2 regions of the Vibrio nomapromontoriensis genome follow, and region 2 is predicted to be linked to the other one. Evidence: riboswitches for the same ligand, from Rfam matches in the RefSeq annotation. Region 2 holds a riboswitch; the other holds the start of a gene.

Region 1 (6,820 bases), on a different contig from region 2:
GCAGTAATCAGGTCTTGCTCTTCCGCGATACGACGTACTTCAGGTTTTTCTAGCTCACCCACTGGAAATAGACTGCGTGCTACTTGCTCATGGCTTAATGTATATAGGAAATAGCTTTGGTCTTTGTTGCTATCTAAGCCACGCAGCATTTTTGGCTTTTCACCGTTTTCTGGGAATGTACGACTGACATAATGACCCATAGCTATATAGTCGGCGTCAAGTACTTCATCGGCAAACTCTAAAAAGGCTTTGAACTTAATTTCTTTGTTACAAAGGATGTCAGGGTTTGGCGTGCGCCCTGCTTTATACTCTGCCAAGAAATACTCAAAGACATTATCCCAGTATTCTGCAGCAAAGTTGATAGTATGAAGGTGGATACCTAGCTTGTCGCAAACAGCTTGTGCGTCTGCAAGATCTTCTGCAGCCGTGCAGTACTCTTCGTTATCGTCTTCTTCCCAGTTCTTCATAAACAGGCCTTCTACTTGATAGCCCTGCTGTTTTAGAAGATAGGCAGAAACGGATGAGTCCACACCGCCGGACATACCGACGATCACTTTCTTTTGGCTGTTATCAGACATGTTTAAATACCACCTATAGTAATTGGACGCAGATTTTAGCAGAAACAAAACGTGCAATACAGTTCCGCGAACTAAATCACACTTTCTTAAGCACGTTATGTGTGTCTTCAACAAGAGAAATACAAGTCTTTTGACAAAAAAATGAATAGGTAATCGTTTGCCTTTATTGCCTATATTGCTCTGATGATCTATACAGAGTTAGAATTGCCGCCTTCTTTTTCCCTAAGCAGATTACGTTATGAAATTCCCTGGCCAAAGAAAATCCAAGCACTACTTTCCCGTTCATGCTCGCGACCCATTAGTGAGCCAAGCGCAAAGCAGTAAAAAAATGTCTAAAACGCATATTGTCGGTATTGACCAAACCTTGGTTGATATTGAAGCGAAAGTAGACAGTAGCTTGATCGAAAAATATCGTTTGAGTAAAGGACATTCATTGGTTATTGATGATAAAGCCGCAGAAGCTTTATACACAGAGTTAAAGGAAAAAGAACTCATCACCAATGAATTTGCTGGTGGAACGATAGGGAATACATTGCACAACTTTTCTGTACTTGCCGATGACAAGTCTGTATTACTCGGTGTGATGAGCTCAGATATTAAGATTGGTAGTTACGGATACCGTTATCTTTGTAATACATCAAGCCGAATGGATCTTAACTATTTGCAAGGTGTTGACGGTGCGATAGGACGTTGCTTCACCCTTATTACTGAAGACGGCGAGCGTACGTTTGCAATTAGTGAAGGGAAAATGAACCAGCTTAAGCCGGAAAGTATCCCAGAAAATATCTTCAAAAAAGCGTCAGCGTTAGTATTAACCGCTTATTTAGTGCGTTGTAAACCGGGCGATCCAATGCCAGAAGCGACCATGCAGGCGATAGAGTATGCCAAAAAATATAACGTGCCAGTGGTACTAACGTTAGGGACCCGTTTTGTTATTCAAGACGACCCGGAATATTGGCAGGATTTTTTAAAGCAGCATGTCACAGTTGTTGCGATGAATGAAGATGAAGCAGAAGCTCTGACAGGCGAGAGTGATCCTTTGGCTGCATCGGATAAAGCACTCGAGTGGGTAGACTTAGTATTGTGTACCGCTGGTCCAATTGGACTATTTATGGGTGGTTATACGGAAAGTGATGCCAAGCGAGAAACGTCATTGCCATTACTACCGGGTAGTATTGCGGAATTTAATCGTTACGAATTTAGTCGTCCAGCCGTAAAGGCAGAATGTAATAACCCCATTAAAGTGTACTCTCACATTGCACCGTATATGGGTGGCCCAGAGAAGATTAAAAATACCAATGGTGCGGGTGATGCAGCACTGTCGGCATTATTGCATGACATGGCAGCGAATAAACACCATAGAGAAAATGTGCCAAATTCCAGTAAACATCAATATCAGTTTTTAACTTACTCTTCTTTCTCACAAGTGTGCAAGTATTCTAATAGAGCAAGTTATGAAGTATTGGTTCAGCATTCGCCGAGGTTGTCGAGAGGCTTACCAGAAAGAGAAGATAGCTTAGAAGAAGCGTATTGGGAAAGATAATAAAAAAGCGCCGAAAGGCGCTTTTTTTATATAACTCTAATTCAATTAGATATAGAGGATTAAAGTTCAAATTCTTCTAGAGACTTACCCGCATCTAGAGCAGCTTGAATTACTGATGGAGTACGGCCTTGGCCAGTCCATGTTTTTTCTGCGCCATTGCCATCAACATATTTGTATTTTGCTGGGCGTGGTGCACGTTTGCTTTTGCTTTTTGCTTTTGATTCACCAGACAATGCTGCAATTAAATCTTCAACGTCGATGCCATCTTTAGCAATCATTTGAGCGTATTCGCTTAGCTTAGCTTCGCGAGCTTCTCTTTCTGCTCTTTCTTCTTTTTCAGACTCTTGACGCTCAGCGACAACAAGCGTTAACTTTTCTAGTGCTTCTTCAAGTTGCTCAACCGTTAGTTCACGAGCAAATGCACGCAGGCTACGAATATTAAGCAAAGTTTTTGTTAATTCAGACATGACAATTCCCATGATTTATTTTGTTCGAGATTAATAATAAACGTCATTTTCTATATTGACAATAAAATAGCTGTAACAAAAGTGAAAATATATTAATTTTTACAGAAAATTGATAAAAGAATGAGAAACGACCCTAAATGTAACGTGTGATTACATTAATAGTCATGGTTTAACAATGTTTTTAATGATACTGCGAGCGGTATCAATACGAGTTCACTAGATGGTAGATAGCGTGGTTGCATATTTGTCTATCATCTTTCGGGGCGTTTAAATGGCGTGAAAGTTACATTTCTAAGTGAACTAAAGTAAATAGTAAATGTCGGGCTTAATTATGCTAAATGTCTATAGTTCGTGTACTTTAGGGAGTGAGCAAACATTAACGCTCTATTATTTATTTACTATCAGCTATTAGAGTTCCGAAGAGTAGCACGTTCAAACGTACAATGTTGTTGCAATACCGCTACGAAATATAGTGATTATTGTCGTCGTAGTCTTTTGGAGTCATACTTCATCTCTAAATAATCTCAGCCATACCTCCCTCTATCTATAACAACTTATTCACAATATTGATGTTGCAATTGACAGGTCAGTAAGTACAATGGCGCGCACCTAATGCAAAAGTAAGAATTTTCTTCTAATGCTACACTTGTAGGATTAGTGGTAAACGTTACTTTTGATGTAGAGGTGCGACTGCGAAAAGTACTTGTCGTTGGGGTGATGCCAATGGACGACAACAAAAGGCGCAGTCGCCGAAGTGGGAATAGAAGATCACGCTTTCTCGCTGGGGTTGTCTCTGAAAGGAACAACACTGCCATAGTCTATTATTTGTTAAACTATGGAGCGCTACTGTAGGGGTTGGGAAAGCCATCGCTTTTCTTTCGCTTATTCAACATTTGTTGAAATCTGTATGTGTATACCCAAAACGGGTGCTTACATATGTCTGCAGTAGATCTCTGACCATAATTAAAACTGGTTTTTGAAGATCATGAACTTAATCGATTTTGCTTCCTCACCATTGTCACTGCTACCGCCGATCGTAGCTTTGAGTTTGGCTATTATCACACGTCGCGTTTTACTCTCTTTAGGAGTAGGTATTGTTCTCGGTGCCTTCCTTCTTAATGATTACTCTGTTGCCAATGCTGCAGGTTACGTCTTTGATACTGTTTCTGGTGTCATCATTGAAGACGGTGGCTTGAATCTTTGGAATATGAGTATCGTCGGCTTCTTATTGTTGCTTGGTATGATGACGGCACTTCTCACCTTATCCGGTGGTACAAAAGCATTTGCTGAATGGGCCCAGTCTCGCGTAAAAAGCAAGCGCGGTTCCAAATTACTGGCAGCATTCCTTGGCGTTTTCATTTTTGTTGATGACTACTTTAACAGCCTTGCGGTTGGCGCCATTTCACGCCCAGTCACGGATCGCTTTTATGTGTCACGTGCTAAGCTTGCCTACATTTTGGACTCAACAGCCGCTCCAATGTGTGTCTTGATGCCAGCTTCTAGCTGGGGCGCTTATATCATGACGATTGTCAGTGGCATCTTAATTAGTCATGGTATTACTGAATACTCGGCAATTGGTGCTTATGTTCGACTTATTCCAATGAACTTTTATGCTGTCTTTGCGTTACTAATGGTGTTTGCTGTAGCTTGGTTCCAACTTGATGTTGGCCCAATGCGTAAACATGAGATGCGCGCGAAGCAAGGTATTGGTTTTGATCATGACCAAGAAAACGATGCAAAAGAAGCACACGAACTAAACGAAGAGCTTGATATTAAAGAAAGCGACTTTGGGTCAGTCTCTGATCTTGTTCTTCCTATTGTCGTACTTATCTTTGCAATGGTCGGGGCGATGCTATTTACTGGTAGCCAAGCCCTAGCTGCTGACGGCCTACCGTTTAATATGTTAGGGGCATTTGAAAATACCGATGTAGGTATGTCACTGATTTACGGTGGCAGTGCTGGTCTTGCAATGGCGATTTATACGGTAGTGAAACAAAAGCTAGCAGCAAAAGATATCGCATTAACGATGTGGATTGGTGCTAAATCGATGTTTGGTGCAATTCTGATCTTGTTCTTTGCATGGTCAATTGGCTCTGTGATTGGCGATATGAAGACCGGTGCTTACTTGTCGTCTACCGTTCAGGGCAATATTGATGTTCATTGGTTGCCGGTGATTTTGTTCCTATTGGCTGGCTTGATGGCATTTTCAACAGGTACATCATGGGGTACGTTTGGCATTATGTTACCAATTGCGGGTGACATGGCTGGTGCGACGGATATCGCTATGATGTTACCAATGTTAGGTGCGGTACTGGCTGGTTCGGTATTTGGTGACCATTGTTCACCAATTTCAGATACGACGATTTTGTCTTCAACAGGTGCTCGTTGTAATCACATTGACCACGTATCGACTCAGTTGCCATACGCATTGTCAGTCGCTGTTGTGTCTTGCGTCGGTTTCATCGCGCTAGGTATGACAAACTCTGTTTGGATTTCGTTTGCCGCAGCTAGTGTGACATTTGTATTAGTTTGTTGCGTGCTTTCTGCGTTATCTAAAGCTCGCATGACAAAAGATGTTAAAGCGTAACTCATATCTTTCATAGTGATGAGTAGATTGAAAAGAGCCTGTCAGGGCTCTTTTTTTTGGCCCTATCCAATGTGAATGACATTGCGATCGAGTTCGACAGGGTTCGAACTAGATTAAATTTTAAAAAACTGCAAATTAATTGTTGAAAATTTAACTGAGCTTAGTTAGTGTGAAGTCACAGCTTAAAAGGAATCGCCAAATAACTATGCGTAATAACGATATGAACATTCATCATCACCATCATCACCCAATCTAGTCTTTCGGGAGATGCACGCATACCTGAGAGCTAAAAAAACTCTCGGTGGTTCGAAGCAAGATTTAAGAATTTAACCCTCGGGAGACTAAAGCTCCCGAGGGTTTTTCGTTTTATAATTTAAAAAAAATCAATAATTTGCACAGGGATACAGCAATGCAATCACAACGCCTAAGAATCGCAATTCAAAAGAAAGGTCGTCTTAGTAGAGACAGCCAAGATCTACTAAAAAAATGTGGAGTGAAGTTCAACGTTATGGGTGAGCGCCTTGTGGTTCATTCACTAAATATGCCAATTGATTTGTTGTTGGTTCGCGATGATGACATTCCTGGACTTATTATGGATGGTGTCGTTGATCTGGGCTTCATTGGTGAAAATGAACTAGAAGAAGTGCGTTTAGACCGTATTGCACTGGGTGAACCCAACGAATTTCTTACATTGCGCCGCTTAGATTTTGGTGGGTGTCGCTTATCCATTGCGATAGATAAAGACGAAACGTATAACGGACCGCAAGATTTGGCAGGTAAGCGCATTGCTACCACGTATCCTCAGCTTTTGAAATCCTACATGGATAAGCAAGGCGTGAACTTCAGCGCTTGTATGCTAACGGGTTCGGTAGAAGTTGCTCCACGAGCAGGGCTTGCTGATGCGATTGCTGATTTGGTTTCAACTGGCGCAACGCTTGAGGCTAACGGCTTGAAAGAAGCGGAAGTGATCTTCCGTTCTAAAGCGACGCTGATTCAGCGTAAAGGTGAGTTTGATGCTGATAAGTTAGCGCTGATTGAAAAGCTTCTGACGCGTATGCAAGGTGTGCAGCAAGCGAAAGAGTCTAAGTACATTATGCTACATGCTCCAGTTGAAAAATTGGAACAGATTAAAGCGCTACTACCGGGAGCTGAAGACCCGACGGTATTGCCGCTATCTACTGATAAAGAGCGCGTTGCCGTTCACCTAGTGAGTACTGAAAATCTCTTTTGGGAAACAATGGAAGGCTTAAAAGAGCTAGGTGCTAGCTCAATACTTGTATTGCCAATTGAAAAAATGATGGGGTAATGACTATGAGAACCGTTGTATGGCGCTCACTGAGCCAATCCCAACAGGAATCAATTTTGGAGCGACCAGCTATTGCTGACGGAGTGAGTATTACTGCTGCAGTCTCTTCAGTGATTGATCAGGTGCGTCAAGGCGGCGATAGTGCTGTATTAGCGCTGACCGAAAAGTTTGATAAGGTTTGTCCCGACTCCATTCGAGTGTCTAGTGACGAGATTGACGCCGCCTCAGATCGTCTTTCTGCGAACATGAAGCAAGCTCTAGAGCAAGCGTATGCCAATATTTCGACCTTTCATAAAGCGCAAAAGCCGCAATCACTGAAGGTTGAAACGCAACCAGGCG
Region 2 (6,820 bases):
ACACTTTACTGGCCAAGGTGCCAAAATTTATCTCAATGCCACCGACCGAGTCTCCGCAGAAGCCTGGGCTGAATACTTTTGGCAAGTTGATGCGAGCGCGTTTATCGCTCACAATTTAGTGGGTGAGGGTCCTAAAAATGGTACCCCTGTAGAGATTGGATTTGACGGCTTAAAACCGAGCTGGAACCGTCAGCTGGTGATAAATGTTGCCGAGACGCACGCAACCTTTGCCCAGACATTCGCTCAAGTGGTAGACTTCGTGCCTTGCGAAGAAAAAGCTAAGCAACTTGCTCGAGAAAGGTATAAAATTTACCGTCAAGCAGGCTACCAGCTACAGACCATCAAGATTCAGCACACTGAATCCTAATCACGGTCAATCCTTATAGGTAAGCGATAATCACGCTTAATTATAAGGTTTGACAGATTTCTTTCACAGTATTAATAAGTTAAGTATCCAGAACGCTATGGAAAAGACATATAACCCAACATCAATCGAACAAGCTTTATACCAAGCTTGGGAAGAGAAAGGCTACTTTAAGCCACACGGTGACACTTCAAAAGAAGCATACAGCATCATGATCCCGCCACCGAACGTCACTGGTAGCCTACACATGGGCCATGCCTTCCAAGATACAATCATGGATACCCTTATCCGTGCTCAGCGCATGAAAGGTAAAAATACGCTATGGCAGGTTGGTACTGACCACGCAGGCATCGCGACACAAATGGTTGTAGAGCGTAAAATTGCCGCTGAAGAAGGCAAAACAAAACACGACTACGGCCGTGAAGCTTTCATCGACAAAATTTGGGAATGGAAAGCTGAATCTGGCGGCACCATCACTCAACAGCTTCGTCGCCTTGGTGCATCGGTAGACTGGGATCGTGAGCGATTCACTATGGATGACGGCCTATCGGCTGCAACTCAAGAAGTGTTTGTTCGCCTGTATGAAGAAGACCTAATTTACCGCGGTAAACGTCTAGTAAACTGGGATCCTAAACTGCACACTGCAATTTCTGATCTTGAAGTTGAAAACAAAGACAAAAAAGGCTTTATGTGGCACTTCCGCTACCCACTAGCGAACGGTGTTAAAACCGCCGATGGCAAAGACTACATTGTTGTCGCAACGACTCGTCCAGAAACCATGCTTGGTGATACTGGTGTTGCCGTAAACCCAGAAGATCCTCGCTACAAAGATCTTATCGGCAAAGAAATCCTACTTCCTGTTGTAAACCGTCTTATTCCTATCGTAGGCGATGAGCACGCAGACATGGAAAAAGGCACGGGTTGTGTGAAAGTCACACCAGCTCATGACTTTAACGATTACGAAGTGGGCAAGCGCAACAACCTACCAATGATCAACATCCTAACGTTCAACGCTGATATCCGTGATGCTGCTGAAGTATTCACAACGAACGGCGAAGAAAGCGATGTTTACTCAACAGACATTCCAGCTAAATACCAAGGCATGGAGCGTTTTGCTGCTCGTAAAGCTATCGTTGCTGAATTCGATGAACTTGGCCTGCTTGAAGAGATCAAAGATCACGACCTAACCGTTCCTTACGGCGACCGTGGCGGCGTGGTTATCGAACCAATGCTGACTGACCAATGGTACGTGCGCACAGCGCCTCTTGCTGAACCGGCAGTTAAAGCCGTTGAAGATGGTCAAATCCAATTCGTACCTAAGCAGTACGAAAACATGTACTTTGCGTGGATGCGTGACGTGCAAGACTGGTGTATCTCTCGTCAACTTTGGTGGGGCCACCGTATCCCAGCATGGTACGACAACGATGGTAAAGTTTACGTTGGTCGCACAGAAGAAGAAGTGCGTGAAAAGAACAACCTAGCGCCTGTTATTGTCCTTAAGCAAGACAACGACGTTCTTGATACTTGGTTCTCTTCTGCACTTTGGACGTTCGGCACACAAGGCTGGCCTGAAGATACAGACGCACTGAAAACCTTCCACCCATCTGAAGTACTGGTATCTGGCTTTGATATTATCTTCTTCTGGGTTGCGCGTATGATCATGATGACCATGCACTTCGTGAAAGACGAAGATGGCAAAGCTCAAGTACCATTTAAAACCGTGTACATGACAGGTCTTATCCGTGATGAAAATGGCGATAAGATGTCTAAGTCGAAAGGTAACGTACTTGACCCAATCGACATGATTGATGGCATCGGCCTTGAAGAGCTAGTCGAAAAGCGTTGTGGCAACATGATGCAACCGAAGCTGGCAGCTAAGATCGAAAAAGCGACACGTAAGACGTTCGAAAATGGTATCGAACCATACGGTACTGATGCACTACGTTTCACACTTGCTGCGATGGCTTCAACGGGTCGTGACATCAACTGGGACATGAAGCGTCTTGAAGGTTACCGTAACTTCTGTAACAAACTATGGAACGCAAGCCGTTACGTACTGATGAACACAGAAGAACACGATTGTGGCATGTCACTGTCTGCTCCAGATCGTGCAAACATGGAGTTCTCTCTTGCTGATAAGTGGATTGAATCTCAGTTTGAAGTTGCAGCGAAAGAGTTTAACGCTCACCTAGACAACTACCGTCTAGACATGGCAGCAAACACGCTTTATGAATTCATCTGGAACCAATTCTGTGACTGGTACTTAGAGCTCACTAAACCTGTTCTTTGGAAAGGCTCTGAAGCGCAGCAACAAGCGACTCGTTACACGCTTATCACGGTTCTTGAAAAGACGCTACGTCTTGCTCACCCAGTGTTGCCTTACATCACAGAGTCTATCTGGCAGAGCGTTAAGCCGCTAGTAGACGGTGTAGAAGGCGAGACGATCATGACTCAAGCGCTTCCTCAGTTTAATGAAGCGAACTTCAATGCTGAGATCGTTGACGACATCGAGTGGGTGAAGACTTTCATTACCGCAATCCGTAACTTGCGTGCTGAATATGACATTGCACCAAGCAAAGGCTTAGAAGTAATGATCAAAGTCGCTGATGAGAAAGATGCGGATCGTATTGAAGCAAATAAGATCGTTCTTAATGCGCTTGCTAAGCTTGATGATATTAAAGTTCTTGCCGACAACGAAGCAACACCTGCGTGTGCGACTAAGCTCGTTGGTAAGTCTGAGCTAATGATTCCAATGGCAGGGCTTATCGATAAAGACGCCGAACTTGCTCGTCTCGATAAAGAAATGGCTAAGATTCAAGGTGAAATTAAGCGTACCGAAGGCAAGCTAAGCAATGAAGGTTTTGTTGCCAAAGCACCAGAAGCTGTTATCACTAAAGAACGAGAAAAGCTTGACGGTTACAAAGAAACCTTAGTTAAACTTGAAGAGCAAAAACAGACGATTGCATCTCTATAACGGTTAACCGTTAAACAGATATTGTCCATCTGCATTTGTAGTTTGAATAAAAAGACCGAAAGCTAACGCTTTCGGTCTTTTTAATATCATCAACTATTTAAGCACGGTTTCCAGTGCTTTAAGGCACAAAGCAACATTCTCTTTTCTTGCCGCATAGCCCATTAAGCCAATCCGCCAAGCTTTACCTGCTAATGCACCTAAACCAGCACCGATTTCCAAATTATAACCTTCCAGCAATTGCTGCCTCACTGCCGCATCGTCAATGCCCTCTGGGAAGTACACTGCGTTAAGCTGTGGCAATCGACTCTCTTTTTCTACCACAAAAGTCAGCCCTAATTTTTCTAGCCCATCCGCGAGTAAAATATGCATCTCTTTATGACGCTGCCATGCGTTTTCGAGCCCTTCATTTTTCAGTATCACTAAGGATTCATGCAAAGCATAAAGGCTATTCACTGGCGCTGTGTGATGGTAGCTACGCTTGCCTTCACCACTCCAATAACCTAGCACTAAGCTTTGGTCTAAGAACCAACTTTGAACGGGTGTTTTACGCGCTTTAATTCGCTCAATAGCAAGAGGCGATAAAGTAACGGGGGATAACCCTGGAACACAAGACAAACATTTTTGGCTACCTGAATACACAGCATCAAGTTGCCACTCATCCACAAGTAATGGAACACCGCCAAGCGACGTCACGGCATCGACAATCGTAAGCATACCATTTTGCTTGGCAAGCTGACTTAACTGCTTAGCATCGCTTACCGCTCCAGTAGAAGTCTCTGCATGTACGAAAGCCAACAATACCGCGTCTGGGTTGTCTGAGATGGCTTGCTGCACTTTTTCAACAGAAACAGGTTTACCCCATTCATCGTCAACGAGGATAGCTTCGCCACCGCAACGAATGACGTTTTCTTTCATACGATCACCGAAAACACCATTTCGACAAACAATGACTTTATCTCCAGGCTCGATTAGATTGACAAAGCAAGCTTCCATCCCTGCGCTGCCAGGAGCAGAGACGGCAATGGTAAAGTCATTCTCTGTCTGAAATGCATATTTGAGTAACGCCTTAAGCTCATCCATCATACCAATAAATAACGGGTCTAAATGGCCAATAGTCGGGCGGCTAAGTGCTTGTAATACCTGTGGGTAGATGTCTGAAGGGCCAGGTCCCATGAGTGTCCTGTGGGGGGGTACAAAGCTAGAAATCGTCATCGAAAGTCCTTTTGTTTTCTAATAATAATGAGGTTACTTGGGTGTAAAGAATCTTTAAGGCTAAATAGTTTGTTCTACAATACGCATGAGATCAACAAATTTGCAACAAATTTGAGGGGTCATATTTTTATTAAATTGCCTCACTCCATTGACATTTGCATCACAAAAACGTTGAATAAACAGGCTATCAAGCAGAAGAGGAGCACTGCCCAGGCAAGTGATGATGTGGAGCCTCAACTCCAACACATTTCACTCATGGGGAGCAGTGCCGAGATAAACTAAATTTGATGGGTTAGTTTATCGGTTAATTGGGCTGAATCCCTTTAACTGTCACCAAACCAAATTGGTGAAGAGCTTCTGAGGTCGATTCATTATCATATGTGCCTCTACTCTTTATTTCTCTTCAAACATCGGACGTTGGGTTTTAACCCTGTAATTTTACTTATTGGAATATCCTGGAGAAAACTGTGAGCGCATTCAATGTAGCTAAATTTGGTGGCACAAGTGTTGCCAACTTCGAAGCCATGAGCCGTTGTGCTGAAATCATCGAAAATAACCCTGAGACAAGACTGGTGGTAAGCAGTGCATGTTCAGGGGTGACAAATATCTTGGTCTCACTGGCTAATGGCGTAAAAAATGATAACGAACGATTAGAACTTATCGAAAAACTCAGAGCGATTCACGTTGCTATACTGAGTCAACTCAAGGATGCAACCTCCATTGAGCCACGTATCAACGCGCTCATTGAAAAAGTAGCAACATTATCAGAAGTCGCCTGTATTGATGTTACCGCCAAGCTGACTGATCACTTAGTGGCATGTGGCGAGAGAATGTCGACACACATTTTCGCACAGCTAATGCGAGAGCGTGGCATTGATGCTGTTCGATTTGATATTCGCCAAGTACTAAGGACCGATAGTACTTATGGAAAAGCGGAACCGAACCTAGAGCAAACCAAAACTCTTGCAGAGCAAAACCTCATCCCTTTGTGTAAAAAGCATGTTGTCATCACTCAAGGGTTTATTGGCGCAGATATTGACGGTGAAACCACAACACTGGGCCGTGGCGGCAGCGATTATAGCGCAGCTCTTATTGCAGAGGCTGTCGAAGCAAGTGGCTTAGAGATCTGGACTGATGTTCCAGGGATCTATACTACTGACCCTAGAATCGCCCCTAACGCTCGCCCTATTCCAGAAATCAGCTTTAGTGAAGCCTCTGAAATGGCTAACTTTGGTGCCAAGATCCTCCATCCATCTACATTATTGCCGGCACTAAGGCATCAAATTCCAGTTTTTGTCGGGTCCTCTAAAGCACCACAAGAAGGCGGAACTTGGGTACGCCAAACAGTAGAAAGTGCCCCGCTATTTCGTGCATTAGCTTTGAGAAATAACCAAACAATGGTGACACTACGGAACCCTAAAATGTTCCAAGCATACGGTTTCTTAGCCGATGTATTTACCATACTGGCCAAGCACAAAATATCGGTAGACCTTATTACAACCTCTGAAGTCAGTGTTTCATTAACTCTTGACCAAACAGACACCAGCGGAAAAGCGCCTGAGCTACCTTTAGATGTGAAGAAAGAACTCGAAGAGCTGTGTATCGTCGAAGTGAAGCAGGATCTTAGCCTAATCGCATTGATTGGTAATAACATGAGCGAAAAGAAAGGTTCCGCTAAAGCGGTATTTGGAACACTTGAGGAGTTTAATCTCCGTATGATCTGCTACGGTGCTAGCCCTCACAACTTATGTTTCTTGCTTGACTCAGATGTTGCAAAAGAAGCAGTGAAAAGGCTGCATATCGACTTATTTGAATAGTTATCATATAGTTAAATAAGTCCCATACTAAGCCTAAGTTCATAACTTAGGCTTTTTTATACACTCTAAACTTAAAGCAAGCTTTTAGTATTACATACTATTTTATAGCGTCAAAATTCCCTAACCTTTTGACGGGGACGCCTAATCTAAGGCGTGGTATAAGTGGCTGAGTGAGCAGGGCTCGAATCGGTGTAACCAACCACCTATCTGACTAAAAGGTAAAGTGACTGACCCGTCACTGACAATTTTCTTCAAACGTAAAAAAGCCTCAGTCTTTCGACTGAGGCTTAGTATAAGTGGCGGAGTGGACGGGACTCGAACCCGCGACCCCCGGCGTGACAGGCCGGTATTCTAACCAACTGAACTACCACTCCGCAGTGGCTCTATCTAAAGTCTTACCTAAGTTGTGCTTCAAATAGATGTCTGTTCAAAGCCTGGCGATGTCCTACTCTC

The links. A riboswitch is a leader RNA that binds a small molecule or an ion and turns the genes downstream of it on or off. The one in region 2 is predicted to bind lysine.
Region 1: linked by a shared signal. The riboswitch ahead of L4D05_RS06775 (Na+/H+ antiporter NhaC family protein) and the one ahead of lysC (lysine-sensitive aspartokinase 3) in region 2 are both predicted to bind lysine.

Annotation. Positions count from the first base shown of each region.
Region 1 is NZ_JAKJSS010000007.1:588,959-595,778, reverse strand. Features, by position in the region: gene mnmA (tRNA 2-thiouridine(34) synthase MnmA) at 1-578, opposite strand, end outside; gene L4D05_RS06785 (inosine/guanosine kinase) at 817-2,121, shown strand; gene L4D05_RS06780 (H-NS family histone-like protein) at 2,181-2,588, opposite strand; lysine riboswitch at 3,260-3,442, shown strand; gene L4D05_RS06775 (Na+/H+ antiporter NhaC family protein) at 3,574-5,175, shown strand; His leader region at 5,407-5,541, shown strand; gene hisG (ATP phosphoribosyltransferase) at 5,585-6,481, shown strand; gene hisD (histidinol dehydrogenase) at 6,487-6,820, shown strand, end outside.
Region 2 is NZ_JAKJSS010000019.1:93,562-100,381, forward strand. Features, by position in the region: gene L4D05_RS21540 (DNA polymerase III subunit chi) at 1-367, shown strand, start outside; gene L4D05_RS21545 (valine--tRNA ligase) at 465-3,338, shown strand; gene L4D05_RS21550 (pyridoxal-phosphate-dependent aminotransferase family protein) at 3,432-4,550, opposite strand; lysine riboswitch at 4,738-4,915, shown strand; gene lysC (lysine-sensitive aspartokinase 3) at 5,018-6,367, shown strand; tRNA gene L4D05_RS21560 (tRNA-Asp) at 6,665-6,741, opposite strand.